4 regions of the Desulfovibrio sp. GTC20076 genome follow, and region 4 is predicted to be linked to each of the others. Evidence: predicted binding sites of a transcription regulator. Region 4 holds the regulator's gene; each other region holds the start of a gene.
The links. Region 4 encodes sigma-54, which starts transcription at its own class of promoters, with help from an activator protein. Its sites were predicted from a motif close to CTGGCACGGNNNNTGCTT; they were not measured.

Region 1: a site for sigma-54 is predicted at 1,328-1,345, ahead of speB (agmatinase). Genes of this name have one in related genera too.
Region 2: a site for sigma-54 is predicted at 1,593-1,610, ahead of ACZ495_RS02225 (DVU0150 family protein). Genes of this name have one in related genera too.
Region 3: a site for sigma-54 is predicted at 1,018-1,035, ahead of flgB (flagellar basal body rod protein FlgB). Genes of this name have one in related genera too.

Annotation. Positions count from the first base shown of each region.
Region 1 is NZ_AP039366.1:2,550,983-2,554,889, reverse strand. Features, by position in the region: gene ACZ495_RS11275 (hypothetical protein) at 1-355, shown strand, start outside; gene mnmM (tRNA 5-(aminomethyl)-2-thiouridylate-methyltransferase MnmM) at 490-1,152, shown strand; gene speB (agmatinase) at 1,455-2,339, shown strand; gene panB (3-methyl-2-oxobutanoate hydroxymethyltransferase) at 2,569-3,402, shown strand; gene ACZ495_RS11255 (Dyp-type peroxidase) at 3,553-3,907, opposite strand, start outside.
Region 2 is NZ_AP039366.1:492,502-496,408, reverse strand. Features, by position in the region: gene ACZ495_RS02235 (DUF4881 domain-containing protein) at 1-105, opposite strand, end outside; gene ACZ495_RS02230 (sulfite exporter TauE/SafE family protein) at 119-1,183, opposite strand; gene ACZ495_RS02225 (DVU0150 family protein) at 1,194-1,496, opposite strand; gene ACZ495_RS02220 (sigma 54-interacting transcriptional regulator) at 1,742-3,907, shown strand, end outside.
Region 3 is NZ_AP039366.1:570,200-574,106, forward strand. Features, by position in the region: gene ACZ495_RS02560 (IbrB-like domain-containing protein) at 35-652, shown strand; gene flgB (flagellar basal body rod protein FlgB) at 1,076-1,489, shown strand; gene flgC (flagellar basal body rod protein FlgC) at 1,654-2,091, shown strand; gene fliE (flagellar hook-basal body complex protein FliE) at 2,148-2,594, shown strand; gene fliF (flagellar basal-body MS-ring/collar protein FliF) at 3,033-3,907, shown strand, end outside.
Region 4 is NZ_AP039366.1:1,462,671-1,466,577, forward strand. Features, by position in the region: gene ACZ495_RS06405 (CTP synthase) at 1-1,235, shown strand, start outside; gene rpoN (RNA polymerase factor sigma-54) at 1,542-2,966, shown strand; gene hpf (ribosome hibernation-promoting factor, HPF/YfiA family) at 3,127-3,666, shown strand; gene rapZ (RNase adapter RapZ) at 3,790-3,907, shown strand, end outside.

The DNA of each region.
Region 1 (3,907 bases), 1.1 Mb from region 4:
GTACCCCCACCTTCTGCCGCTGGCCGACGAGATGAACGGCAAGGAAGTGACCTTTGAAATGTCGCAGCGCGCCATCTGCAACTACATTGCTGCGTATGTGGACGGCAAGCTCATTGCCCGCGACAGCGCGGCCATGATTTTTAACAGTTCCACGTTCCAGGTGCAGATGCAGCTTTTCAACACCTGGGTGCAAATGCACGAAGACCAGCTTGACCGCGGGTTTACGGAGTTCGGCGCGTGGCGCAAGCTTTTTGATGAGTGGCGGCAAAGCCCCGGCGCCCGTGAACTGGCCGAAAAGATGACATTGAGCCTGCACAGCGCCTCGGCCGGGAGCGACAAGGATACGGTGCAGTAGCCGTGCGCGATGTTTGCCGCAGGGGCTGGCCGGCGGCGCGGCTGTCATGAATACTGTGGACAAGACGAAAAAAGCGCCCGGATGCAGGGCATGTCGCATCCGGCAAGGTTGCTTACCCGGTGCGGCGACTTTCTTTGCTTGAGCATCTGGCCCACGCGGCTCTTGAACGCGCTTTGGTGACCTGCGCTGCGGACGCATCTTCTGTGCCGCATGGCGGGCAAGGCGCACAGGCTGCCGTGGGTGCGGCGCCCGGTCTCCTGCTGGTGGATGCCACGGCCGGCAACGGGCATGACAGCCTGTTCCTGCTTGGCGCAGCACCCCGCAACGCGCTGCTGCTGGCTATGGATGTGCAGGCTCAGGCCGTGGCAGCTACGGGCGCCCTGCTTGCGGCTCACGGTTTTGCGCATGCGGCGCGGGTGCTGCACACGGGTCACGAATGCCTGGCAGACGTGCTGGCGGCGCTTGCGCCGGAAGACCGGCAGCGGCCCCTGGCGTGTGTTGTTTTTAATCTGGGCTGGCTGCCCGGCGGCAACAAGGATCTGGTCACCACCCCTGCTACATCGCTGCCTGCCCTTGAGGCTGCGCTGGAAGCTCTGGCCCCCGGCGGCTGCATCAGCCTGCATTGCTACACCGGGCATGAAGGCGGTGCGGAAGAGGCGGCCGCCCTTGAGGCGTGGGTACGCAGCCTGCCGCCACGGCGCTGGCGTGTGCTGGCGCTGGCCGACGCCAACAGGGAACGGGCTGCCGAAAGCCTGTTGCTGGTGGAGCGTCTGCCGGTGAGAAAAAATAGGGCGTGAACTGACCCTGCGAGCGCGGGCGGCAACGGTGCGAGATAATTTTTTGTACAAATACTGGCGGACAATGTGGGCCGCAGGCGGAGGCGGTAAAAGTTTTTAAACTAAACAGGATTTGTTCCTGAAATTAATAGTATTGAAATACAATGTGTTGAGAGATTTTTGCGTAACGCATTCATTGGCACGGCCATTGCACAAAAGAAAGTACCTTCCTTTCTTTTGCTGACAGCCTCCTCCAAAATAGAACGGCCTGCCTCCCCAAGCGGGCCGTTTTATTTTCACACAGCGCAGACATGAGGACAGTCATGCAGCATTTTCTGGCATCAGAATACAGCCCTGTTTTGCCTGAACAGGCGGGTTTTCATATCATCCCCGTTCCGCTTGAGCAGAGCGTTTCTTACGGCGCGGGTACGGCTGGCGGCCCTGCGGCTCTGCTCGAGGCCTCGCAGCAGCTTGAAGCCTGGGAATGCGGACATGCCCCGGGCGAGACAGGTTTTTATACCGCGCCGCCTGTGGACTGCGGCGGCCCTGTTGAAAAGGTGCTCGACCGCATCGAGGCTGCCACGGCCCGCGCCATTTCGTGTGCGGCCCTGCCCGTGCTGCTCGGCGGCGAGCATACCGTTACCCTTGGCGCACTGCGCGCCCTGGCAAAAGAAGCGCAACGCAGTGGCGAGCCTCTCGGCATCGTGCAGTTCGACGCCCATGCCGACCTGCGGTCTTCGTATGAAGGAAGCCCCTATTCCCACGCCTGTGTGATGCACCGTGCCGTGGCCGATCTTGGCCTGCCGCTGGTGCAGTTTGCCGTGCGCGACTTTTGCCGCGAAGAGGCCGAGGTGCGCAAGGCGCATAATGTTACGCATTATGATGCCTATTTCATGGCGCGTGTGGGCCTGCCCGAGCAGCCCCTGCCCGAGGATTTTCCCCGGCGTATCTATATCACCTTTGATGTGGACGCGTTTGACGCATCACTCATGCCTGCCACAGGCACACCTTCGCCCGGCGGCATAAGCTGGCGCGAGGCCCACTTCATTCTTGAGCGCTGCGTGGCCGGGCGCAGGGTAATCGGGCTTGATGTGGTGGAGCTGGCGCCCATACAGGGGCTGCACCATTGCAACTTTACGGCGGCCAAACTGACGCATCTGCTTATGGGGCTGGCCCATGCGGCCAATACCGGCCCGGATGGGGCATGATCAGAAGCGCTGTGGCAGCCGCCCGCCCGCAGGCGGCCCCAACGGCTAACTGTAAGAGTGTTTCAGGCGGTCTTGCCCTAAATGCAGTAATGGCGCTACAATAACTTGAGATGTATATTCTTTAAGGTACAAGGCGCTGGCGGGACGCTCGTGTCCGGCAGGGCGGCATTTCCGGCGTTCACGACGCCCTCGGCATCTCCGGCAGGATTTTTTTACAAGGAGCAAAGAAATGAAAAACACTGTGGTCACCTTTCGTGCCGCCAAGGGGCAGGACAAGCTTGTTGTGCTTACCGCCTATGACTACAGCACGGCCCGCGTCATGGATGCCGCCGGGGTCAACGCTCTGCTGGTAGGGGATTCTCTCGGCATGGTCATGCTGGGGCATGAGGATACGCTAGGCGTCAGCATGGACGACATGGTCCGTCATTGTGGCGCAGTGGCACGCGGCGCGGAGCAGGCCCTCGTTATCTGCGACATGCCTTATATGAGTTACCACACAGGAATTGATGAGGCTGTGCGCAATGCCGGAAGGCTGGTGACGGAAGGGCGCGCCCAGGCCGTCAAGCTGGAAGGCGGCGCGGAATTCTGCGATGTGGTGAGGGCCATTGTACGGGCTTCCATTCCTGTCATGGGGCATCTTGGCCTTACGCCCCAGTCTGTGAACGCCATGGGTGGCTTCAAGATGCAGGGTAAGACTCCGGCAGCGGCCCAGAAACTGCTGGACGACGCCCGCGCCCTTCAGGAGGCCGGAGCCTTTGCGCTGGTGCTCGAATGCGTACCCGCCCCGCTGGCTGCCCGTATTACAAAGGAACTTGCCATTCCTGTCATCGGCATCGGCGCAGGGGCCGACTGCGATGGCCAGGTACTGGTCTGGCAGGACATGGCGGGCCTCAATGCCCGTCCGCTGCCACGCTTTGTAAAATATTTCGGCTCGGTGGACATGGCCCTGCGCGATGCCATCGAAGCCTATACCCGTGAGGTGCGCGTGGGGGCTTTTCCCGGTGAGGAACATTGCTATCCCCTGCCCGAAGGTATGGAAAAAGCCCTGAAAAAGCTTAAATAGGCCCGGCATGCGGCGGCCTGCCGTACAGGCGCCAACAGGCGCTATGCACCAACTGCATACACAGAACCCCGGCACTGCCGGGGTTCTGTCATTTCTTTCGCTGTCAGCTTTTTTGCCTCTGGCACGAGAACTTTCAGTTGAAAGCGGTTTCTAGCTCTCTCCCAGCGCTTCAAGCATTTCCAGCGGGGGAACAAAAAACAGCGTGCCGGTAGCTGCGGTGCTGAAATCAAGAAGGCGGTCCGTATTGCCGACGGGTTCGCCGATAAACATGTTTTCAAGCATTTTGCGCGTTGTGGAAAACGTGCCTGCGTAGCCGATGAAATATGTGCCGAATTCGCTTTTGGCAGGATTGGCAAAGGGCATGTTTGCCCGCACGATTTTCAGTTCATTGCCGTCCGCGTCTTCAATGTTGGTCACGGCATTGTGTGCGTTTTCCGGCTTTTCGTCGTCGCTGAGTTCAACGTCGTTGAATTTATGCCTGCCAATGGCTTTTTCCTGCTCCTCT
Region 2 (3,907 bases), 970 kb from region 4:
GAAGGCCACACAGCGGCCCTGTTCCACCCCGCCCTCGAAGTTGCAGGCAGTGAGGAAAGTGGAAAGCCCAAGCACCAGTATAAGCAGCAAACTACGAATCTTCATGGCTGTGTCCCTCCTAGCTGTTCGCTGCCCGCATCTTTTTGGCGGCCAATTCCGCCTTGGCGCCCTGGACCATCTTCACCGCGATGTAGATGGAGATGGCGCTTACGAAACCAAGAACTTCAACAGTGGCAAGGGGGCCAAGCAGCCAGCCCCAGGCGGGGAATTCTGCCTGCAGAAGCTTGAGAACGACCGACATGAGGCAGCCCAGAACAGCCAGGCCGAAAACAAAGCGTATGCCATAGCCTTTGACGTACTTGGTGGCCACCACGCCTATCTGCGCGCCAACGGCTGCGCCGCACAGCATGATGAGCGCGGCCAGCAGCTCCACGCGGCCCTTGTACGCGTAGGACGCCGTGCCATACAGGCCGGAGATGGCAACTTCAAAGAGGTCCGTACCCACTGCCAGATGGGTGGGGCAGCCCACAAGATAGACAAGAGCGGGCATACGGATGAGACCGCCGCCGATACCGAGGATGCCTGCCAGCCAGCCGGTGAAGAGGCTGACGGTGATAGGCAGCCACGCAGAACAGGTGATGTTGGCATGCTTGTAATGGACAACGGGAGGTATCCTTATGGCCTGAAGCTTGGAGGCCCAGTCAATGCCGACGGCAGCGGCATCCAGTTCCTTGTGTTGCGCCTTGGCTTCACGTTCCTTGCGGCGGCGCACGGCGGCATCATGAAACACCAGCCATGCGATGGATATAAGCAGCACCACGTAGAGCCAGCGCACAACCTTGTCTACCGAGCCGATCCGCTCAAGCCACATGACCATCTGCGCGCCAATTTCGACGCCAATGACCGTACCAATGAGCATGGTGATGCCCAGGGCGTAGTCAACGTTGCCGAACTTGCCGTGCCGCATGGTTGAGATAAGCGATTTACCGGCCATTTGCGCCACGTCGGTTCCGATGGCGAACGCCATGGGAAAGCCCAGGATATTCAGACCTGGGGTTACCATCCACGCGCCGCCCAGGCCAAAGAACCCGCCGATAATGCCCACGCCGAAACCAAGAATGATAAGCCCCGGCCAAAAAATGTACACGCCGGAGATGGGCATCAAGATATACAGCCAATCCATATGCGCCTCCTTACTTTTCGGCCAGTTCGCGGTGCTTGAGGTCGATGCCGATGTGCGACATCACGAGGTCGGCCAGCCAGCCAAGAATGCAGCCCACAATGGGAATGATGAGCATGGTCAGGATGGCGAAAAAGAAATGGCTTTCATTGTACATTTCCGCCCACCAGTACAGGATGCCGTCCAGCTTGCGGGTATCGGCCACAATCACCACCGCCGCAGCCTTGCCCCCTGCAGCCAGAGCCAGACCGGGCATGGCGGCCAGCATGAGCGCGCAGCCCGCCAGCCAGGTCATAAGCGTGCGCATCTTTTTCATAAGAACCCTCCACTCTGTTTTGAGATCCTTTGGACTCTCTTTCGGCAGTACCCCCACCGGGCCATGCCGACTGTCACGCAGTGAATGTGAAAAAGATAGCAATCGCCATGCCATTGCGTAATAATTGCCGTATTTTGCCGGTTTTTTCTCAATTTTGCGCGAAAAAACTTGCCAGATTTTCCCGAGATGCCTATAGTGGGCGCAAAGCTTGCGCTTTTTTGCGCAACCTTAGCCAAGGGGGAACAATGCGCTTCTACAGAACGCTTCCCGGCGGAAGCACCCTCGATGTCACCTCCTTTTTTATGAATCGCAGCCTCGTCAGCCGCATGCTCATGCTGGGGCTTCCCCTGCTGACGCTCGTGCTGCTGCTTATCTTTCTGACAACAAGCAGCAGTATCGAGCACATCATAAACCGCGCAATAGCGCGCAACGCGCAACTTCAGGCGCAGGCCATGAGTCTGGCCCTGGAACATGCCCTGGCCGAAACGCGCAACCAGCTGCTTATTCTGGCCGCAGGCTCCATGGAACCGCAGGACATGGTCCGCAGAATGGAATTTCGCGCCAGAGCCGATGGCCTGCAGTACCGCGAAGTGGCCTATGTGGGTCTGACCCCTGAAAGCCGCTACCTGCTGCTGAATCATGAAGGGCGCATCATAAATATCCCCATGCAGGTGGCTCTCGACAGCCCCGCAAGCCCTTTTCATAACCTGGGGGGCGACCAGCGCCCCGGCTATGTCAATGTCGGGCAACCCATGGAAGCTGTGTACGCTATGGTTCCGGTCAATAAATCCCTGCAAAGCGTTTCGTTGCATGTACTGCGTTTTTTTACCGCCGTGCATGACAAGAACGGCAATTTCCAGGGCTATCTGCTGCTGTCGCTGGACATGAAAGACCTGAGAAACATCGTTTCGCGCTATTCTTCGCCGGATGCGCCCATCGCCGCATCCGGCACGGACACGCGCGTGCGCAGCCTGTTTTTCGACCGCGACGGCTGGATGATATTTCAGTCTGAAGTTCCCGACGCGGCCCTTGCGGGCAAAAGCCTTGGCAACGATGCGGTTCGGGCGGGCTTTTGGGGTGACTACGGGCGTCCCGGCTTCAGCATGGCCTTTCGCCCCAGCCCGGACCATATCAACTACTGGAGCATGGTAGCCGAGGTGCAGGGGGGCCATGCCGGACAACTGCCCATGACAGAAAGCAGCACCATATGGAGCAACGGCCAGATGCGCGTGGAACGGGTAAGCTATGTCCCCGTTGCTTTCAATCCCGGCTCCGGCGGCGAACCTGTAGTGCTGGGAGGACTGGCCGTTCTGGACACCAGCTTCACCACTACGCGCACCGGTATGCAGATTATGGGCATTTATGCGGTCAGCTTTATGGGCGGCATGGTTCTTCTGGCCCTGAGCCTGTGGTGGCTGGCGCGTCAAATGGGCAAGTCACTCAATGTCATGGCCGGCGAACTGCGCAACCGCAATATCCACGATAATGATGAAGATCTTGCCCTGCCGCAGCTTCCTCTGGAAATGGAACGCATCAAGAACAGCATCAACGCCCTGTTGAAGCGCTTGCGCCAGGCCAAGGAAGAACGCCGCAGCCATGAGGCTCTTCAGGACGCCCAATGGCAGCGCGAGCCGGCTTCTGACCTGCCGCATCCCGAAGACCTCCCCGCCAGTGGCCTTGTGGGCACATCGCCAGCTATGCAAACGCTGTATGATCAGGTGCGCAAGGCATCGCAGGTGCTGGCGGATGTTCTGGTGGTGGGCGAAACCGGCACCGGAAAAGAGCTTGTTTCAGAAGCCATACACCGCCTGAGCGCCCGTGCTTCAGGGCCGTTCATCACCATCAACTGCGGTGCACTGGACGAAAATCTGCTCATGGACACCCTGTTCGGCCACGTGAAGGGCGCCTTCACCGAAGCCAGGCAACCACGCAAGGGGGCATTTCTGGCAGCCGAAGGCGGCACACTCATGCTGGATGAAATAGGCAATGCCGCACCCAAGGTGCAACAGGCGCTGTTGCGGGCACTATCCACACGACGGATCCGCCCCCTGGGCAGCGACCAGGAAGTGCCCTTTGACACACGCATCATCGCCGCCACCAATGCGTCCCTTCCGGACGAGGCACGGGAAGGGTCCTTCCGCGAAGACCTCTATTATCGTCTGGCCGTCATAACCATTCACACACCGCCTCTGCGGGAAAGAAAAACAGACATTCCGTCCCTGACAGTCTACTTTCTGACCGAAGCGGTAAAAACGCGCGCCAAGGCGGCGGAAATGGACGCCGAAGCACAGACGGAAAGTACGGAATCGACTGCTTACGGACCAGCGCAGTCTCCCGCGGCACACGGCGCGCGCAGGACATTGCGCATGCCCCAGGTCAGCCGGGGCGCCCTGGCAAAACTGACGGCTCAT
Region 3 (3,907 bases), 890 kb from region 4:
TTTGTTCAATATGTGTTATGGTTAGGGGAGTCCAATGGAACTTGAGCAATGGATAAATTCTCTGGAAGACGCGCTGCTGTCTGATACCCGCCGTTTTGACCAGCGGGTGAAAGTATATAACCGTCTTGTGGATATGGCCGCCCGGTATCTGGATACGCCTCATCCGGCCGCGCGCCCTCAGTTGGTGCGCGTGGACAAGGTTAAAGGCAACGATTACAACCCCAACAAGGTCGCGCCGCCTGAAATGCGTTTGCTGCGCCTGTCCATGGCTAAAGACGGCCAGACCATGCCTGTGGTTGTGGCCCGGGGCAGCAGGGGCGCCTTTCAGATTGTGGACGGCTTTCATCGCCGCAGCGTCGCAAAAAATGCGCCCGAAGTTCGCGAGGCCCTTTCGGGATATCTTTTCATCGTTGAGCTGGACAAGCCTTTTGAAGACAGGATTACGTCCACGGTCCGGCATAACATGGCCAGAGGCGCGCACAAGGTCGAGCTGACGGCAAAGCTGGTGACTGCCCTGAAAGGCTATAACTGGAGCAGCGAGCGTATTGGCCGGGAGCTGGGCATGGACCCTGACGAAGTCCTGCGGCTGAAGCAGATGACTGGTCTGGCCGAAGCTTTTGCAGACAGGGAGTTTTCCAGGGCCTGGGAATAGCCGCGCCGTACCGTATTGTGAGTTCGTGGCAGCAGGCATGCGGATTGGCGGGACCGGTGTTTTTTCTCTTGTGCCTGCGCTGGTCGCGCCCTGTGCGGACTTCGTATCTGCCTTGATGTTTTTTGACTCCCGCGTACTGCTTTTGCCGTCAGAAAGGTTTTGGGCCTCGGGGCTGGCAAAAAATGATGCTCTGCTGGCATATTATCGCCAGGGTGGCGAGATGCCCTGAAAACAGCATTCACTGCGGCTTCGTGTTCTCCGGTTTCGGTTTTCGTCACGTCAATAAAGTGGCGAAATTCGGGACCGGTTTGTTTTTTGATGCATTTTTATTTGTTAACATTACGTTTTATATTGATAATATGTATTTGGAACAAATGTTGCTTTATGACTGCCAAGCAATCCAGAAGGACTGCGGGAGGATCTATGAAAAGTTTGTTCAGCAGCCAGATCGGCCTTGTTGGTACGGTCATGAACATGCAGCTTGACCGGCAGAACATCATTGCCGGCAACCTGGCCAACATTGACACCCCCAATTACAAACCGCGTGAATTGAGCTTTGAAAAAGAGCTTCAGACTGCCCTCGGGCAGGATATGGAAGGGCAGATGAGCCGTACCAGCGCGGAACACATACCTTCGACCTTTGATCCTTCAAGTTTCAGGCCCGAATGGTCAGAAGCCTTCAAGCCCCGGCTCATTCACGGTGAAGACCGGGTGAATCTTGACAAGGAAATGGCCAAGCACTCCAAAAACCAGTTGCAGTTTACGGCCCTTGCGCAGGTTCTTACCAAAACGTTCGAAGGTATCCACACAGTCATACAAGACGGCAAGCAGGCATAGCGGGCCTGCTGCCGCAATATTTTTCCATTTCTGCCCGCGCTGCTTTCTGCCTGCTTCGGCGTACAGTAACAACGCGTATTCAGGGCAGGCAGCCTGCCGGACGGGAACAGCATTTTCGTAGCCAGCCCGGCGGGACAGCATTGATTTGAGATCAGGAGAACGCCATGGACTTCATGACAGCATTTGACATAAGCGCATCGGGGCTTGCAGCCGACCGTACGCGTATCAATACCATATCCATGAACCTGGCTAATGCCAAAACCACACGTACGCCCTTGGGCGGGCCATACCGGCGGCGCAGCGTGGTGCAGCAGACGGCTGACGTGGATGATCCTTTTTCCGTCCATATGCGCTCGGCGCTTGACCGTGCGGTCAAGGGGGTGCGCGTGATGGCCGTAACTATGGATAACCGCCCCTTCAAGCGGGTGTATGAACCGGGCAATCCCGATGCCAACGCCGAAGGCTATGTAATGTACCCCGACATCAATGTGGTGGAAGAAATGGCCAACCTCATGACGGCGCAACGCAACTTTGAGGCCAACGTCACCACTGTGGACGCCATCAAGGGCATGTATGTAAAAGCCCTTGAAATCGGCAAATAAGATTTTTACCGCCCATCTGACCGGGCGGAGCCGCTGAGGCAATTCAGGAGAAGGCCATGAGCATACAGTCAGTGGGCATGCGCGCGTACAGTGAGGCCATGCAGCATTTCAACAGGGTAGAGGGCAGCCTGCAGCAGGGTTCGTCTGTCAGCGGCAAAACGCTTTTTTCCCGCACCCTGGATCAGAGCCTTGCCCGCAGCAAGGTGGATACCGGCGAAAATTTCGGCGCCCAGGTGGACATGGTGCAGTTTCCCGGCAAGGCGCATACCCCGGTAACTTCCGAGAGCAGCTTTACCGGAACCCTCAGGGATTCACTGAACAAGGTAAACCAGTTGCAGGGCGTCAAGGATGAAGCCATCAGCGAATTTGCTTCGGGCCGCACCCAGAACGTGCAGGAACTCATGATAACCATGCAGAAATCCAGCCTTGCCATGAAGCTGACTACCGCCGTGCGCGGTAAGGTGCTGGAAGCCTACAAGGAAATTTCCAAGATGCAGTTCTAGAGCGGCTCAACCTTGAAAAATCTGGAACACGCTGCGTGGATTTGAGACAAACCCACATCGCGAAGTGTTTGCAAGGCAACCTTGCTTCGGCCGTTGCGACAAAAGAATTACGGGCGAAGACAGCAGGAAAGATAGTGGTCAGGCAGCCATTTCAAGCGTTGCCTGTTCCAGGGGCAATACATCTCCAGAACTACCATAACCCATTGACCGGATACAGTATTTTTTTCAGGCTCCTGAACAGTCTCCCCCTGCATGGCTTTGCCGTACGGGGGGAGACCTTTTTAAGGCGTCATAAATTTGAATTTCAGGTACTTACAAAATGCCTTTAAAATATAGTATGTTATTACAATACTATATGATTAGGCATGAATGTTGCTACGGCAAGGCAAGCCCGGCCTTGTGCCGGAAAACCGGCGCCGGAGCGCACAGGAGCGGACCATGCCTGCATTCATCCAACAGTTTATCAATTCTTTCAAAGCAGTATGGGCAAAGATGAGCCAGCTACAACGCATGGCCGCCGCAGGCGGGGCCGTGGCTCTGCTGGCCGGTATTATTGGGCTTTCCATCTGGATGGGCCGCCCCGAGTACCGCGTTCTTTATTCCAATCTTGGCCCCGAAGACGCCAGCGTGGTGGTCAAGGCCCTGCAGTCCGACAAGGTGGCCTACCGCATTACTGATAACGGAGCCACCATCATGGTTCCGCAGGAAGTGGTATACGACCAGCGCATCAAGATCGCGGGCGAAGGCGGTCTGGTGGGGCAGGGAATCGGTTTTGAAATTTTTGACAAGGTCAAGGTCGGTCAGACAGACTTTGTGCAGAAAATAAACTATACCCGCGCCCTTCAGGGCGAACTGGCCCGCACGATCAGCGAATTTCCCAGTGTGGAAAGTGCGCGAGTGCATCTGGTCATCCCCCGCCGCAGCCTTTTTGTCGAAGAGCGCCAGTCGCCTTCGGCTTCGGTGGTGCTCAAGCTTATTCGCCCCAACATCAAGGTTGACCAGAAAGAAATCAACGCCATCCTCAATATGATGCTCATGTCTGTGGAAGGCCTGGACAGGGGGCATGTTTCCATTACCGATACCAGCGGCAAGGTGCTCTACCAGCCGGAGGAAGACAGCCTGGCGGGCATTACCACCACGCAGATGGAATACCGTCAGACCGTGCAACGCAATCTTGAACGCCGTATTGAAGAAATGCTCCAGCCCCTTTTTGGCCCTGGCCGCGTCATTGCCAAGGTCAACGCTGATATGGACTTCAGCCAGAAAACCATACGCCGCGAACTGTTCGACCCCGAAAGAACGGCTGTGCGCAG
Region 4 (3,907 bases):
CGGACGTCGCCATCATTGAAATAGGCGGCACCGTGGGCGATATTGAAGGCCTGCCCTTTCTTGAGGCCATACGCCAGCTGCGCTCCGAACTTGGGCGCGACAACTGCCTGAACATCCATCTTACCCTGGTTCCCTACCTGCGCAGCGCCGGCGAGCACAAGACCAAGCCCACCCAGCACAGCGTAAAGGAACTGCTCTCCATCGGCATTCAGCCCGATATCATCCTCTGCCGCTGTGAACAGAGCATTCCTGAAGAACTGCGCCGCAAGATCGCCCTGTTCTGCAATGTGGATCAGGATGCCGTGTTCTCTTCGGTAGACGTGAACAATATCTATGAAGTGCCGCTCAAGTTTTATGCGGAAGGCTTTGATCAGAAAGTGGCCATCATGCTGCGCCTGCCCGCACGCAATGCCCAGCTTGATGCGTGGGAAAAACTCGTCAGCGACAGCGACAATCCTCACGGCAAGGTCACGGTCGCCATCGTGGGCAAGTATGTAGACCTGAAAGAGGCCTACAAAAGCCTGCACGAAGCCCTCATCCACGGCGGCGTGGCCAACCGGGTTCAGGTGGACCTGCGCTACGTCAACTCTGAGAATGTGGACGACAGCAACGCTGCCGAACACTTCAAAGGCTGTGACGGCATTCTGGTGCCCGGCGGTTTCGGCTATCGCGGCGTGGAAGGCAAGATCGCGGCCATCCGCTACGCCCGTGAAAACAAGGTACCGTTCTTCGGCATCTGCCTCGGCATGCAGTGCGCAGTTATCGAATTTGCCCGCCACATGGCGGACATGGCCGATGCCAACTCCGAAGAATTTGACCACCGCTCCAAGCACAAGGTCATCTATCTCATGACTGAATGGTATGACTTCCGCACCAGAAACGTCGAAAAACGCGATGCCGGCAGCGACAAGGGCGGCACCATGCGCCTTGGCTCCTATCCCTGCAAGGTCATGCCCGAATCGCGCGCCTTTGAAGCGTACAAGACCGACATGGTTGAAGAACGCCATCGCCACCGCTACGAATTCAACAATGAATTCAAGGAAGCCCTGGCGGAAAAAGGCATGATATTCAGCGGCACTTCGCCCGATGGCTCCCTGATGGAGATCATCGAACTGCCGGAACATCCCTGGTTCCTGGGCTGCCAGTTCCACCCCGAGTTCAAGTCCCGCCCCATGAATGCCCATCCGCTGTTCCGGGAATTCATCGGCGCGGCTAAAAAGCACGCCAAGGTCTGATCCCCGGCGTGAGGGGCTTTCCTCTTTACACACCTTCGCGCGGGCCTCTGGCCCGCGCTTTTATTTGCAGGCTTGTCTGAACGCACAGCAACATGTTTGAAACATTATCTTTTCACTGTATATTTCACTCGGGCCGCCTGAAAACAAAAAAGCGGCTTCCCTTTTATGCAAAGTTTGATCCAACTAGCCGTGCTTTCTTACTTTTGATGGTGCAACCTCTGGCTATTGCGTAATTTTTGCCACTATGGCACACTACTTGTAACCACAAATATAAGGCTTCTGGATTTTTCAAGGCGGAAAACGCACATGGCACTGGAACTTCGACAGCAATTAAAACTGGCTCAGCAGTTGGTGATGACCCCGCAATTACAGCAGGCCATCAAACTGCTTCAGCTCTCGCGTCTGGAGCTTCTGGAAACCGTGCAGCAGGAACTGCTGGAAAACCCCTTTCTTGAGGAATCCCACGGAGACGACGCCGCACAGGAACACGTGGAAGACCGGCGGGAAAGCGGTGCTGAGGAAGCATACGACAAGGATCTTGCCAAGGATGCAGACTGGGAGGACTACCTTGGTGAATTCGCCAGTACTCCTCGCCTTGTGCAGCCGCGCGAGTATGAAGCCGCGGAAGACATCTCCCCCCTCGAAGCCCGCTATTCCGCCAAACCCACCCTTGAAGGGCATCTGCTCTGGCAACTCCGCCTCTCTTCCCTTACCGAAGCCCAGAAAGATATAGGCGAAATCATTATCGGCAATCTTTCATCTGCGGGCTACCTGCAGGCCAGTATTGAAGAGGTTGCCCAGATGGCCCGGGCGGAACCCGCCGAGGCGCTGGCCGTGCTCGAACGTGTACAGATGTTTGATCCCATAGGCGTAGCTGCCCGCGATGCCCGCGAATGCCTGCTTGTGCAGATACGAAGCCTCAAGTATGATCGCGACCCCATTTTGCTCGAGCTTGTCAACGCGCACCTTGAAGACCTTGAAGCCAAACGCTACAAGCCCCTGCTGCGCAAGTTCAAGCTGGACATGGATGAACTGAAGGAATATCTCGACATCATCCAGAGCCTTGACCCCCTGCCCGGAGCGAGCTTCGGCGGCGGTGAACCGGCCTACGTAAGTCCGGACGTGTTCGTGTATAAAATGGGCGATGAATTTATCATCCTGCTGAACGAAGACGGCCTGCCGCAGCTCCAGCTTTCCAACCTGACACAGATGAACATGGGCACCGCTTCGGACAAGGAAAAAGAATACTGTACGGAAAAAATGCGCTCGGCCACATGGCTGATCAAGAGCCTGTACCAGCGTCAGCGCACACTGTACAAGGTGATGGAAAGCATCGTGCGGCATCAGCAGCCTTTTTTTGAAGAAGGCGTCACACGGCTGGCCCCCCTTATTCTCAAGGATATTGCCGATGACATCAGCATGCATGAATCTACCGTGAGCCGCATTACCACCAATAAATACGTGGCCACGCCGCACGGTATTTTTGAACTCAAATTTTTCTTCAACAGCGGGCTTGAGCTGGACGACGGCAGCCAGGTCGGCTCCGAAAGCGTCAAGGCGCTCATTAAAAAATTCATTGCCGAAGAAGACGCCAAATCGCCGCTCAGTGACGAGCGCATAGGCGAAATGCTCAAGGAACGCCTCAAGGTCAATATTGCCCGGCGAACTGTGGCTAAATACCGTACCGCCCTTGACATCCCCTCATCCTCCAGGCGCAAGGAGCATTTCTGATCTTTCCGCCGCGTCCCGGAACCCCGGTCCCGGCCGCCCCAACGGCGAATGACGCGCAAGATTGCGAAAAAGGGCCGTAAACCGCCACTGCTTCGCTGCCCGCCCAAGGGCGGGACCTCGCGGTTGCCATGCCGGAAACCGCCATCAAAAGGAGGATTATATGAATATCTCTTTTGCCTTCAAAAACTTTGAAGCCTCCGACCATCTTAAAAAATATGCCCGCCGCCGCATGGAAAAGCTGGGGCGTTTTTTCGGCAAGTCCGCCGGTCTTGAAGTTACCGTCGTGCTGACCGTAGATAAATTCCGCCACCGCTGCGAAGTAACCGTTGTGGGGGAAGGACTGCACATCAACGCCACGGAACAGACCACGGACATGTACGCCGCCATCGACCTTGTGACAGACAAGGTCGAAGCGCAGATCAAGCGTCAGGTTTCACGGGTCAAAACCCAACGCCGCAAGGCGCGCAGCGCCGATGTCGATGTGTTCACCTACAACATCGAGGCAGAAGCCGAGGCCCCGCAACCGGTGGAAGGCACTGACCGCCTGGCGGCCAAGCCCCTGCACCTTGACGAGGCGCTCATGCAGCTTGATTCTATCGGCAGCGAATTCCTGGTCTTTTTCAACGCTGAAAACGGCCGCATCAACGTCGTATACCGCACACGCACAAGCGGCTACGCGCTGATCGACCCTGTTTTATAACACGCCTGTTCCGGGCCGCCCCAAGAACGCCGTTGCGGGGGCGGCCCGGAAATTTCAGGGGGATTCATGAGCACCGCCACACACCCGCGGCCCGAAGGGCCGGTGGTTGAAACTGCTGCCCCGATGCCGCCCGTAGCCGTGTGCATTGTCACCGGTCTTTCCGGAGCGGGTAAAAGCACGGCCCTCAAAGTTTTTGAAGACATGGGCCATTTTGTGGTGGACGGCCTGCCCGCGAGCCTTG